2 regions of the Paraburkholderia sabiae genome follow, and region 2 is predicted to be linked to the other one. Evidence: riboswitches for the same ligand, from Rfam matches in the RefSeq annotation. Region 2 holds a riboswitch; the other holds the start of a gene.
The links. Region 2 has a riboswitch for thiamine pyrophosphate ahead of thiC (phosphomethylpyrimidine synthase ThiC). Riboswitches for the same ligand answer to the same signal wherever they lie in the genome.
Positions count from the first base shown of each region.

Region 1: linked by a shared signal. The riboswitch ahead of QEN71_RS27940 (FAD-dependent oxidoreductase) and the one ahead of thiC (phosphomethylpyrimidine synthase ThiC) in region 2 are both predicted to bind thiamine pyrophosphate.

Region 1 is NZ_CP125295.1:6,208,169-6,215,210, forward strand. Features, by position in the region: gene mlaE (lipid asymmetry maintenance ABC transporter permease subunit MlaE) at 1-453, opposite strand, end outside; gene QEN71_RS27920 (ABC transporter ATP-binding protein) at 450-1,271, opposite strand; gene thiE (thiamine phosphate synthase) at 1,358-2,473, opposite strand; gene QEN71_RS27930 (thiazole synthase) at 2,470-3,294, opposite strand; gene thiS (sulfur carrier protein ThiS) at 3,337-3,534, opposite strand; gene QEN71_RS27940 (FAD-dependent oxidoreductase) at 3,545-4,693, opposite strand; TPP riboswitch at 4,927-5,037, opposite strand; gene QEN71_RS27945 (ABC transporter ATP-binding protein/permease) at 5,341-7,042, shown strand, end outside.
Region 2 is NZ_CP125295.1:1,210,400-1,217,441, forward strand. Features, by position in the region: gene QEN71_RS05470 (hypothetical protein) at 1-50, opposite strand, end outside; gene QEN71_RS05475 (glycine zipper 2TM domain-containing protein) at 406-618, opposite strand; gene thiC (phosphomethylpyrimidine synthase ThiC) at 904-2,835, opposite strand; TPP riboswitch at 2,940-3,067, opposite strand; gene QEN71_RS05485 (EamA family transporter) at 3,682-4,602, shown strand; gene QEN71_RS05490 (NADPH-dependent 2,4-dienoyl-CoA reductase) at 4,631-6,679, opposite strand; gene QEN71_RS05495 (DUF4397 domain-containing protein) at 6,944-7,042, shown strand, end outside.

The sequences.
Region 1 (7,042 bases), 1.6 Mb from region 2:
CATCGAAATGATGCCCGCCCACATGCGCGGCGCGACGACCACCTTGAGCGGATCGACGGCCATCATTTCCATCGCTGTAAGTTGCTCGCCCGCTTTCATCAGGCCGATTTCAGCTGTGAGCGACGTGCCCGCGCGTCCGGCGAACAGCAGCGCCGTCACGACAGGCCCCAGTTCGCGCACGAGCGACAGCGCGACCAGCAAGCCGAGCGCCTGTTCGGAGCCGTAGCGGTTGAGCGTGTAATAGCCTTGCAGACCGAGCACGAAGCCGACGAACAGCCCCGACACTGCGATGATCACCAGCGAATAGTTACCGACGAAATGGATCTGCTTCGTGACAAGACGCGGACGGCGCAGCAGCGGGAAAAATTCGAGCACGAGGCGCAGGAACATGCGCGCCGCATAACCCGTCTGCCCGAGCCCGCAAATGACGGAACGACCGATGGTGCTGATCATGCGCGACCTCCGCCGATGCCGAAATCCGCAGCGAGCGGCCTGTTGCTCGGATAGTGAAATTTGAAGGGACCGTCGGGCGTGCCGTCGAGGAACTGGCGCACGGTCGGATCCGTCGACGCGCGCAGTTCCGCCGGCGTGCCTTCGGCAAGCACGCCGCCGTTCGCCAGGAAGTACACGTAGTCGGCGATCGCGAACGATTCGGGCACGTCGTGCGTCACCAGAATGGACGTGGCGCCAAGTGCAGTATTGAGCGCGCGAATCAGATTAGCCGTGATGCCGAGCGAAATAGGGTCGAGGCCGGCGAAGGGCTCGTCGTACATCATCAGTTCGGGGTCGAGCGCGATGGCACGGGCCAGCGCCACACGGCGCGCCATGCCGCCCGAAATCTCCGACGGCGCGAGATCGCGCGCGCCACGCAGACCGACCGCGTTGAGCTTCATCAGCACGAGGTCGCGGATCAATTCTTCGGGGAGATCGGTATGCTCGCGCAGGGCGAAGGCGACGTTCTCGAACACCGACATGTCGGTGAACAGCGCGCCGAACTGGAACAGCATGCCCATCTTGCGACGCAGCGCATACAGGCCGTCGCGCGTCTGGTTGCCGATGTCCTGGCCGTGGAACAGCACCTGGCCGCGCTGCGCGCGCACAAGGCCGCCGATCAGGCGCAGCACCGTGGTTTTCCCACACCCGGAGCCGCCCATGACCGCGACCACCTGGCCGCGTTTGAAGCGCAGGTTCAGGTTCGACAGGACGAGCCGCTCGCCGTAGCCGAAGTCGACGTCGCGCAGCTCAAGGAGGGTCTCGGAAGAGGATGGCACGAAACTGTCAGTCCTTTTACACGGAAGGGCGAATTATAGGGCCTTCGTGCAAACCCTGCCTTGACGACGCTAACGATTTAACTTTTCTAAACTTTTTCTTGCAAAAATATGTTTTGTAACGCTTTGGTAGCCGTAGCGGGATCGGCGGCCTCGGTGATCGCACGCACGACAGCAGCGCTTTTCACGCCCGTCGCCAGCACCTGCGGCAGCACATCGCCGCTGATACCGCCGATCGCGACGAGCGGCACGACACCCTCCAGCAGTTTCACGTAGCGCACGAGCCGCACCAGACCTTGCGGCGCGGTAGGCATCACTTTGGTCGTGGTCGGAAACACTGCGCCAAGCGCGATATAGCTCGGACGGAAGTGCAGCGCCGTCAGCATTTCGTAGTAGCCATGCGTTGACAGACCGAGACGCACGCCCGCTTTCGCCAATGCGTGCAGATCCGCCGTATGCACGTCTTCCTGGCCGAGGTGTACGCCATAAGCGCCCGCGTCGATCGCGGCTTGCCAGTGATCGTTGATGAACACCTGCGCGTCGTGCTCGCGGCCCGCCGCAACCGAACGCTCGATATCGCGCTGCAGTTCGGCATCGGCTGCCTTGTGGCGCAACTGCACCGTCTTCACGCCGAAACCGGCCACGCGTTCGACCCATTCGGCCGTCGGCAGCACGGCGTAGAGGCCGAGCGCATCCGGGCACGCGGCGAACGGTTGCGCCGGCGCGTCCGGCAAACCTGCGACGCGCGGGAAACGCGACAGGTCGCACGGCCACGCATCGTCGGATTTCGTCTCGTCGCCGTCGCGCCACGCGAGCGCGAGCGTCAGCGCGTCGTGCGGATCGAAACCGCAATCGAGGAACGCCGCCAGCGCGGGAATCCAGTCCTCAGCGAGATGGCCTTCCAGTTGATATCGCACGCCGCCCAGGTGGAGCACCGCGCGGCCCGCCGCCGCTTCGATCACGCCCGCGCCCTGCGTCACCCAGCGCGCGATCCGCTCAAGATGCTGTTCGCCGTGCTGCGTATCCGTGAAGACGATCAGATCGCCGCCGTTCGCGTCGTCGGGCGCGGTCAGGCAGATGCGCCATTCGACGTGCGTCGGTGGCCAGTCGCCGAGGCGCGCGCGAATGCGCTCGACGGCTTCCGTGAGTTCATCGGCGGGCGGCCAGAACAGGTCGCGACCCGACAGTTTCAAAGTTTCCGTCATGCTGCTGCGCTCCCATCCTGATGCCAGAACGGCATGCCGACGACGGGCGTGCTCGCGTGGGCAGTTTCACGTTCGGCCATCGGGCCGGCCAGATACGCTTCGCGGCCCGCTTCGACGCCCATCGCGAACGCGCGAGCCATCGTTTCGGGATGCGTGGCCTGCGACACCGCCGTGTTCAGCAGCACGCCGTCGAAGCCCCACTCCATCACCTGGCACGCATGCGACGGCACGCCGAGACCGGCATCGACGATCAGCGGCACGTCGGGCAGACGTTCGCGCAGCACGCGCAGTCCATACGGATTGACGACGCCCTTGCCGGTGCCGATCGGCGCGCCCCACGGCATCAGCGCCTCGCAGCCCGCGTCGAGCAGACGTCGGCCGATCACGAGGTCTTCCGTGCAATACGGCAGCACCTTGAAGCCGTCCTTCACCAGTTGCGCAGCCGCTTCGATCAAACCGACGGGATCGGGCTGCAGCGTGTAGTCGTCGCCGATCAGTTCGAGCTTGATCCAGTCGGTTTCGAAAACTTCGCGAGCCATGTGCGCCGTGTTGACCGCCTCGCCGACCGTCTGGCAGCCGGCCGTATTCGGCAGCAGCGGCACGCCGTGGCGCTTGAGCAGATCGAAGAAGCCGGCTTCCGCGCCGCCTTCGCTCATCTGGCGACGCAGCGCGACCGTGACCATGCCCGGCTTCGATGCCGCGATCGAATCCGACAGCGACTGCAGCGACGGATAGCGCGACGTGCCGAGCAGCACGCGGCTCTGGAAAGTGTGGCCGTACAGCGTGAGCGCGTCGGCGGGAGCGTTCGCGTGTGAGTTCATGTTTGTGTCCTTGTCAGTGACAGTGCGTCTAGCGTGACGGCTTCAGCCGCCCGCGACGGGATGCACGACGTCGAGCTTGTCGCCTGCCTGTAACGCACGCGCCGCATGCTGCGCGCGCGCGACGAAATTGCCGTTCAGCGCCACGGCGAACGGCGGCCGCGCGCCAAACGCGCTGAGCGCGTCGGCGACGGTCGCGCCTTCGGGCAGCGACAGCGGCTTCTGGTTGATCTGAATATCCATAGCGTTATGTTCAAACGTTGAGAGTGACGGCGGAGCGCGCGTGCGCGTCATCGAGCCGGAACAGTTCGCTCCAGCGCGCGTTGCGCTGCCAGTCGGCGAAACCGTCGGAATCGGCGACGCGGCCATCGAGCAGCGCCGACGCGAGCCGCACCGCTTCGCCCGCGACTTCGGGCGCGATCATGTAGCCATGCCGATACAGGCCGTTCACGCGCAGCGTGCGCGCGCCATCCCACAGCAGCACGGGACGATGGTCGGGCAGCGTCGGGCGGCACTGCGAGTTCAGTTCGAGAATGCGCGCCTCGCCGAAACCCGGATGCACCGAAAACGCCGCGCTCAGCAATTCGAGCGCCGATCGCACGCTGACGGGCGACATGTCCTCGCCCTCCACTTCCGTCGCGCCGATCACATACAGATCGTTCTGCTTCGGCGCGATATACAGCGGATAGCGCGGATGCAGCAGACGCACCGGCCGCGTCAAACCGATGCCGGGCGCGTGCACACGCGCGACTTCGCCGCGAATGCCGCGCAGCGTCGGCATCGCCGGTTTGGCGCCGAGTCCGCGGCAGTCGATCGTGATCTTTGCAGGCGGCATCGCGTTATCGTCGATGCTCGTATTCCAGTGCGTCTCGACGCCGCGCTCGGCAAGTCCCGCCGCCAGCGCCGACAGCACCTGCCGGTTGTCGAGCTGGCCTTCGTACGGCAGCAGCCAGCCTTGCGTGAAGCGGCCCGCGAGCGCCGGTTCGGACGCACCGACCTGTGCGCCTGCCAGCGCCACCAGTCCGCCGTCGAGCAGTTCGGCGGGCGCATTCGCGCGCAGGCGTCGTTCGAACAGCGGCGCCTCGGCGCGATCGCCGTGATGCCAGACGATCAGCGAGCCGTTGCGCTGGAAGAACACGGGCTCGGGCAAATGCGCGAGCAGCGTCGGCCACGTTTCCAGCGACGCCGCGCCCAGCCGCGTAATCAGCAGCTCGGCGCTGGCGGCCTCGGCGAGCGGCGCGAGCATCGCGGCCGCGACCCACGCAGCCGCGTTCGAACCGGCGGCATCGCCGCGCTCATACAGCGCGACGCGATGCCCGTCGCCCGCAAGCTGCCACGCGACGAGACGCCCGCACAGCCCGCCGCCGATCACGGCGAAATCCGGTTGAGCAGAGGTCGTCATGGTGCGGCTCCAGAGCAAACCCCGGACGTCGCAAACCGCGCGCCCACGGCGAAACGGCCGGCAAAGCCAGCAGCACTGACGCAAATAACTGAAGAATGAACGGTCATCGAATCCTATCCGTACGGCAGAAGTGCGCTCGTACCCAAGGACGAAACCGGCGGGCAAGGCCAGCCGGGCATTGGGCGCTCACGATGCAACGGGAGCGCCGACCCGGCGGAAGGAGAACTTCCAGGAAATACTTCCCGAAAACTTCCCGCGCCGGTATTACCCGGATCGGGTGCGAAGGGTTTCTCTCAGCCTCGCCGCAGCGACTGCCCGCGCACGAAGCACCCCTGTTTCGTCCAGACCATTAGACCATAAAAGCCGCGCGCGCCGCAAACCCGTACAGACCGCAATCGGCGGTGGCTGATTTTGGCGAGGTTCGCTGTGGCTCTGGCACAATGGCACGCGACAATGCGGACGGAATGCCGCGCCGTTGCAAGGCTGCTGTCGGGTTCGAGCGGCCGTGTCGGGGCGTAGTGAAACGTCCGTTTAAGTTCAGATTAAGTCGCTGCCGGAACAATCGCAGCCCGGGCCATGAACCCGCAGGCATGCAGCGGCGCAACGCATCGCGCCGCCGCCCGGGCCGACCGTATGAAAGGACGCTTATGATCGACAACTCGAAAAATCCGTCGGATATCACCGCGTGGGGCCTCATCAAGCCCTACTGGGTGTCCGAGGATCGATGGAAAGCGCGGGGACTGCTCGCGCTCGTCATCGCGATGAACATGACGATGGTCGCGGCCAACGTCTGGTTCAACAGCTGGCAGCGCACGTTCTTCGATGCGATCCAGCAGTACAACTATCCCGTCTTCAAGGAATCGCTGCTGCAGTTCACGGTCATCGCGCTCGCGCTGATCCTGCTCGGTTCGTACCGGACGTACTTCCGCCAGATGCTCGAATTCCGCTGGCGGCAGTGGCTCACGAACCGCTATCTGAACGACTGGCTCGGCGATCGCGCGTATTACCGGATCGAGCGCGACAGTCTCGCCGACAACCCCGACCAGCGGGTTTCCGCCGACCTGCAAGGGTTGGCGAGCGCAACGCTGAATCTGTCGCTCGGACTGCTGTCGACCACCGTCACGCTGTTCTCGTTCATCGTGATCCTGTGGAACCTGTCGGGCGCGCTCGCGTTCCACGTGTTCGGCACGGAGGTCTCGATTCCGGGCTACATGGTGTGGGCCGCGCTCGTCTACGCGGCGCTCGGTTCGTGGGTGACGCACAAGGTCAACCATCCGCTGGTGTCGATCAACTACCAGCAGCAGCGCGTGGAAGCCGACTTCCGTTTCTCGCTGATCCGCATTCGCGAGAACGCCGACCAGATCGCGCTGTATCAGGGCGAGCGTTCGGAAGAGCAGGCGCTCAAGGGCGTGTTCGGACACATCCGCGACAACTGGCGTCTGATCATGCGCTTCACGCGACGCTTCAATATCGTCGTGATCAGTTACTCGCAGCTGGCCATTGTCTTTCCGTACATCGCGGCCGCGCCGAAGTATTTTTCGAAGTCGATTTCGCTCGGCGTGTATCAGCAGGTGACGGGCGCATTCGGCACAGTCAGCGATTCGTTTTCCTGGTTCATCAACAATTACGATTCGCTCGCCGAATGGCGCGCTACCGTGAACCGTCTGCGGGAATTCAATCGCGTGATGCGCTCGCAACATTTGCATGAGTCGGTCGTTGAAGGCACGGCACATGGCGGCATCAACGTGCACCTGACGGACACCGATTCGATCAACGTGACGGACCTGCGTCTGCAACGCCCCGACGGCGAAGCGATGGCGAACGTCGGCTCGTTCCGTATCGCGCCGAAGTCGCGCTGGCTCGTGCGCGGTCCGTCGGGCGCGGGCAAGAGCACGCTGATGCGCACGCTCGCGGGCCTGTGGCCATTCGGCGAAGGCACGATCGAAATGCCCGCCGACGCGAAGCTGCTGTTCATCCCGCAGCGCAGTTATCTGCCCATCGGCACGCTGAAGGCGGCGCTTGCGTATCCGTCGGACGTGTCGGCGTTTTCCGACGAAGCATGCCGCGAAGTGCTAACCGTCTGCCGTCTGTCGGAGTTCGCGGACCGGCTCGGCGAATCGTCGCATTGGGAACGCTCGCTGTCGCCGGGCGAGCAGCAGCGTCTCGCGGCTGCGCGCGCGTTGCTGCAGCAGCCCGACTTCCTGTTCCTCGACGAAGCGACGAGCGCGCTCGATCCGGACAACGAAAGCAACATCTACAACGCGCTGATCGAGCGCCTGCCGAACGCGGCGATCGTGAGCGTCGCGCATCGCAAGACGCTCGAAGCGTTCCACGACCAGACGCTCTTCA
Region 2 (7,042 bases):
AGCGCTGCAACGGCGCTGGCGGCGCGCAACGTTGCATCGAGCGGTTTCATGACGTGCTCCTCGTAATCTCGCAGCGCCGTGTCGCGCTGCTCAATCTATTGTATTGAGCTTACGTCAGGGTTTCGATGGGCACATCGTAAAGTGGTAACCGCGTATTTCACTTGTCGCTTCACTTGCCGTTTGCACGCGCGTGCGCGCACGGCTGCGAACGACGATCATTTGCAGGACACGTCCGGCGCGTCCATGCGCGCCGGACTCTGCCCATCTCCCTTCGGCTTTCGAGTCCCGCTTATGCAGCATCGCGGAAGCGGGATCCGAGGCCGTTTGCCTGCATCGCCTTCGACGGCGATTTTGTCGTATTTCCTGTGGCTCTTGCTGCCGTATCTTTGTGCCGTATTTCGTGCGTTACTTGCCGACCTGATTGCCGATCACGCCACCGACAGCCGCACCGCCCAGCGTCGACAGCGCGTTGCCGCCGATCGCCGCGCCCGCCGCGCCGCCTACGCCCGCGCCGATCGCCGTATCGCGTTGCCGGCGGGTCATGCCGTCGCATGCGGAGAGGCTCGCCACCACGGCCACAAGCGTGGCCAGCGCACCGATTCGATGGAAGGTTTTCATGATTCGACTCCCTTATGTTTCTATCGACGGGAATCGCAAATTGCGCTCCCGATCGGGTGATTCGATGGTATCGCCGGGTGCCGTTTCTGTTTGTATGGGCTTGTCAGGAAAGTGTCGGTTTAGTAATCAAATGTTTCGCGCTCTCGAATAATCACGGCATGACGTAAAAACAACCTGCCCATTGCTCGCGAATGGCGGTAAAAAGCGCGCGCAAAAAAGCCCGCCTTCGACGACAGGCGGGCTTTGCGCTCAATGCGCATTAGCGGCAAACGTCACCAGCAAACGTCACTGACGCTGATAGATCTCCGCGCCGCTCTTGATGAACTCGACGGCCTTCACTTCCATGCCTTTCTTCAGCGCGTCGACGTCGCTCATGCCTTCCTTCGCGGCGTAGTCGCGCACGTCCTGCGTGATCTTCATCGAGCAGAAGTGCGGGCCGCACATCGAGCAGAAGTGCGCGACCTTCGCCGAATCCTTCGGCAGGGTTTCGTCGTGGAATTCACGTGCCTTGTCGGGATCGAGGCCGATGTTGAACTGGTCTTCCCAACGGAACTCGAAGCGCGCCTTGCTCAACGCGTTGTCGCGCACCTGCGCGCCCGGATGGCCCTTCGCCAGATCGGCGGCGTGCGCGGCGAGCTTGTACGTGATGATGCCCGTCTTCACGTCGTCCTTGTTCGGCAGGCCGAGGTGCTCCTTCGGCGTCACGTAGCAGAGCATCGCCGTGCCGAACCAGCCGATCATCGCAGCTCCAATGCCCGACGTGATGTGGTCGTAACCTGGCGCGATGTCCGTCGTCAGCGGTCCGAGCGTGTAGAAGGGCGCCTCGTCGCACCATTCCAGCTGCAGGTCCATGTTCTCCTTGATGAGCTGCATCGGCACATGGCCCGGACCTTCGATCATCACCTGCACGTCATGCTTCCACGCGATCTGCGTGAGTTCGCCGAGCGTCTTCAGTTCGCCGAGCTGCGCTTCGTCGTTTGCGTCGTAGATCGAGCCGGGGCGCAGGCCGTCGCCGAGCGAGAAGCTCACGTCGTACGCCTTCATGATTTCGCAGATGTCTTCGAAGTGCTCGTACAGGAACGACTCGCGATGATGCGCGAGACACCACTTCGCCATGATCGATCCGCCGCGCGACACGATGCCCGTCATCCGGTTTGCCGTAAGCGGCACGTACTGCAGACGCACGCCCGCGTGGATCGTGAAGTAGTCGACGCCTTGCTCGGCCTGTTCGATCAGCGTGTCGCGGAAGATTTCCCACGTCAGGTCTTCAGCCTTGCCGTTGACCTTTTCGAGCGCCTGATAGATCGGCACCGTGCCGATGGGAACGGGCGAATTGCGGATGATCCATTCGCGCGTCTCATGAATGTGCTTGCCCGTCGACAGATCCATCACCGTGTCGCCGCCCCAGCGGATCGCCCACGTCATCTTGTCGACTTCCTCGCCGATGGAGGACGTCACGGCCGAATTGCCGATGTTCGCGTTGATCTTCACGAGGAAGTTGCGACCGATGATCATCGGCTCGCTTTCCGGGTGATTGATGTTCGCAGGGATGATCGCGCGGCCGCGCGCGACTTCTTCGCGCACGAATTCGGGCGTGATTGCCTGCAAGCCATTCGGGCCGAATGCGCTCGCACCGAACGCCTGGCCGGGATGCTGGCGGCCCATCATCGCGGCGAGCTTCGCGCCGTTCGGCCCGCTCGTCTTCAGGCTTTCCAGATACTCGGCGCGGCGCTGGTTCTCGCGAATCGCGATGTATTCCATTTCCGGCGTGATGATGCCTTGCTTCGCGTAGTGCATCTGCGAAACATTGCGGCCGGCGACAGCGCGGCGCGGCGTGCGATGCAAACCGGGAAAGCGCAGTTGCGCGGTAGCGGGATCGGCGGCGCGCTCGCGGCCGTAATCGCTCGACAGGCCTTGCAGCGATTCCGTATCGCCGCGCGCTTCGATCCAGCGCTGGCGCAGCGCGGGCAGGCCGGCGCGGATGTCGATCTTCGCATCGGGATCGGTGTACGGGCCCGACGTGTCGTACACGTAGATGGGCGGATTCTTCTCGCCGCCGAAGCCCGTCGGCGTGTCGGCCTGCGTGATTTCACGCATCGGCACGCGGATGTCGGGTTGCGAGCCGGTCACGTAGACCTTGCGCGAGTTCGGCAGCGGCGCGACGGCGGCCTCGTCGACGTGCGCGTTCGCGGAAATGAATTTCGGGTTGGCGTTCATGCGTCTTCTCCATGCAATTGTGGGGCGTAACAGCTACGCAGGAGAACGAGACGGGGAAGTGGACCGGGTTCGCGCGAGGAGGGTGAGACGGTGCGGCAGGTGAAGCGGCGAGCCCGAACGCTTCCCTGCGCTGGCATTATCCAGATCAGGTTCAAAGGGTATTTCTCACCCACGCCATGCGGTGCCGTTCTGCTTCCCGGCGACGCACAACGCAGGACCCCCGCGTTAGCAGCGCACACGATAACCTGGCGGGGCGGGGTTTGGCAACACGTCTCGAAATTGAGGCGGCAGCGCCGGGCGACGTATCGGCCGACACGCGCAAGAAGCCCATTGCGGCTGGCTTTCATCGGGATTGCGGGGTTGTCGGGTGCCGTGTCCGCGATGCAGTCCGCAATCTCATTAATGCCCGATACGGGCCGTCATGCCGGATCACGATCGACAATTAATCAGTCAGCCTAAGCAAAACATCTGCGCGGCCGTCGCATCTGGCGATTCCCTCGAAGACGGCACCACGATCGCCACCTATTTAACCTTTTCGTCTCCCTTGCAACGAAAGTTACGATTCTCTTGCCGAAGCGTTGTCCAGATATTGCATAATGCTCGGCGGCGCGGCGTTTCGCGCCCGTTGGCTGCTGTTATTGCATTCTGCATCGAGAAAGCCATCAATTCGCGCCATTGACCTGGTGCTCACTTGCCGTCCGACAACCGTTCGACTGTCGTCTACCGTTCTACTGCCATGCCAGCCCGTTTTGCCCCTCATGCCGTGTCGTCGACGCGGCGTCTGCCGTCCCGTTCGTGCGTATTCAGCGGGGCCGCGGCCCTGGCACTGGCACGGGCGGGCTGAACGTGGCATTCAATCTTCCTGACCGTTTCCCGTTCCGCCTGCCGCAATCGCACGGCGGACAGATCGCGCTCGCGCTGGGCGTCGTCTATATCGTCTGGGGCTCGACGTACCTGGCCGTGCACGTCGCGCTCGGCTCGTTCCCGCCGCTCCTGATGTCGGGTCTGCGCAACTTTTTCGCGGGCGTGGGTCTGTTCATCTTCGCGATGCGCCGTAAGCCCGTCTGGCCGCCGCTCACGGAAATCCGCAACGCCGGGCTGGTCGGCACGATGCTGGTCGGCTTGTCGAGCGGCATGCTCGCCTACGGGATGCGCACTGTCGGTACGGGCACGGCGGCCGTGATGGTTGCGACCGTGCCGCTCTTCGCGACCGTCATCGCGGCCATCGCCGGGCGCAAGATCGCGCGAGGCGAGTGGTTCGCCGTCGGGCTCGGGCTGGTCGGCATCGCCATTCTCAGTCACGGCGACCAGTCGCAGGGCTCGGCGGGCGGCAGTCTGGCGATTCTCTGCGGCGCGCTGTTCTGGGCGGGCGGCGCACACCTCGCGTCGCGCCTGAAGCTGCCGTCGGACCTGTTTCTGTCGACGTCGCTGCAAATCGGACTCGGCGGCGCCATGTCGACGATGGTCGCGTGGGTGTCGGGCGAACGGATGATGGAGGTGCATTTCCTGCCGATGCTCGCCTTCGTGTACCTGATGCTGATCGGCACGATGGCCGCCTATGTCGCCTACGGCTTTCTGATCCGGCATACGAGCCCGATCATCGCGAGTTCCTGCATGTACGTGAACCCGGTCGTTGCCGTGGCGCTGGGCGCGCTGTTGCTCGGCGAGCCCGTGACACGCTCGACGGTCATCGCGACAGCGGTGATTCTGGCGAGCGTCGGGCTGTCATTCTGGTTCGACTTGCGGCGGCGGGCGAAACCGGCATAACGCCCGCCATCGCCGTGCCGACGCCGCGCTACAACCGCGCGGCCAGTTCAGCGCCTTCGCGGATCGCGCGCTTCGCATCGAGTTCCGCCGCCACCGACGCCCCGCCGATCACATGAAAGCGCGGCCCGCCGGCGGTGGTCGCAGCGGGCGACCCGGACGAACCAGGGTAGAGATCGCGCAACGACTCCTGTCCCGCGCACACCACGATCGTATCGACATCGAGCCACTGCTCGCTGCCCGCGCGCTCGATCAGCAGCCCGCGCTCCGCAATCTGCCGATACGTCACGCTATCGAGCATCTTCACCTTGTTGCGCACGAGCGCCGCGCGATGCACCCAGCCCGAAGTCTTGCCGAGCCCCGCGCCGAGCTTGCCCGTTTTCCGCTGCAGCAGCCAGATTTCGCGCACGGGATCGCAGACGCCCGGCGTCTTGAGACCGCCGCGCTCGCTGACGTTCAGATCGACGCCCCATTCGTCCATCCACGCTTGCCGCGACAGCGGCAGCGGCTCGTCCGCGCGATGCAGCAGGAACTCGCTGACGTCGAAGCCGATGCCGCCCGCGCCGATCACCGCGACGCGCCGCCCGACAGGCGCACCGCGCAGCACGTCGACGTACGACAGCACGTTCGGTCCGTCGATGCCCGGAATCGGCGGACGGCGCGGCACGATGCCCGTCGCGACGATCACGTCGTCGAATGGCGTGGCCGCAAGCAGCGCGGGATCTACGCGCGTGCCGAGACGCACGTCGACGCCATGCCTGCGTAGCTGGCTGTCGAAATAGCGGATCGTCTCGCTGAATTCTTCCTTGCCGGGCACGCGCATCGCCAGATTAAACTGGCCGCCGATGGTCGCCGCCGCATCGAACAGCGTCACGCGATGCCCGCGCGCGGCCGCCACCGTCGCGGCCGACAGCCCAGCCGGTCCCGCGCCGATCACGGCGACGGCGCGCGGCTTCTGATGCGCGGCGAGCGGCGTGTAGACCAGTTCGGTTTCGCGGCCCGCACGCGGATTGACGAGACAGGTCGCGCGCTTGTTCTCGAACGTGTGATCGAGGCAAGCCTGATTGCAGGCGATGCAGGTGTTGATTTCGTGCGCGCGGCCTTCGGCGGCTTTCACGACGAACTCGGGATCAGCGAGCAGCGGCCGCGCCATCGACACCAGATCGCCGGCGCCTTGCGCGAGCAGATCTTCGGCAACCTCGGGCGTGTTGATGCGGTTCGAGACGATCACGGGCACGTTGACGGCCGCTTTCAGACGTGCCGTCAACGGCGCGAACGCCGCGCGCGGCACGGACGTGACGATGGTCGGCACGCGCGCCTCATGCCAGCCGATGCCCGTGTTGAACATCGTGACGCCTGCCGCTTCGAGCGCCTGAGCGACCTGCACGGTTTCATCCCAGGTATTGCCGCCGTCGACGAGATCGATCAGCGACAGCCGGTACACGACGATGAAGCGCTCGCCGCACGCGGCGCGCACGGCCTGCACGATTTCTCGCGCGATCCGCATGCGGTTTTCCAGCGTGCCGCCGTAGGCGTCGTCGCGCCGGTTCGTGCGCGGACACAGGAACTGGTTCAGCAGATAGCCTTCGCTGCCCATGATCTCGACGCCGTCATAACCCGCGCGTTGCGCGAGCCGCGCGCAGTGCGCATAGGCGCGCACCGTTCTGGCGATGCCGGCCGTGGTCAGCGCGCGCGGCTTGAACATCGAAATCGGCGACTTCAACGCCGACGCCGACACGACCAGCGGCTGATAGCCGTAACGTCCGGCGTGCAGGATCTGCAGCGCGATCTTGCCGCCTTCTTCATGCACGGCGCGCGTCAGCTTGCGGTGATTGCGCAGATCGAAGACGGAGTTCAGCGTGCCGCCGAACGGCAGCAGCCAGCCCTCGCGATTCGGCGAAATGCCGCCCGTGATGATCAGCCCCACACCGCCTTTCGCGCGCTCGCGAAAGTACGCCGCGAGCTTCGGATAGTTCCAGAAGCGGTCCTCCATGCCCGTATGCATCGAGCCCATCACGACGCGATTGCGCAGGCGCGTATAGCCCAGATCGAGTTCGGCCAGGAGCCGCGGGTAAGACATGCAAGGCACCATGTAAAAGTGGACGCGCTCGAACGATACACGCGAGCTTGCGCAAAACCTCCGAGGAAAAATTCTAATTGCCTCCAACCCTTTCATTCCGGATGACGGGTTTATTCGCATGTCGTCGGCAATCGGCGGCGCGGCACAGCGATTGCTGAGCGCAATCGTCCAATCGATGCGGGCAAAACCGGTTTATCGAGCGCTGACCGACCTCGAGGACGCATGACATAACGGGCTTCGGGCTCAATCAGGGAGAGGTGGCAGATGAAAATTATCAGAACGGTGGCGGCGCTCGTCGGAGCGGCTGCACTGGTGTCGGCGTGCGGCGGCAGTTCGAACGACGTGGGCAAGGAACTCGGGTTG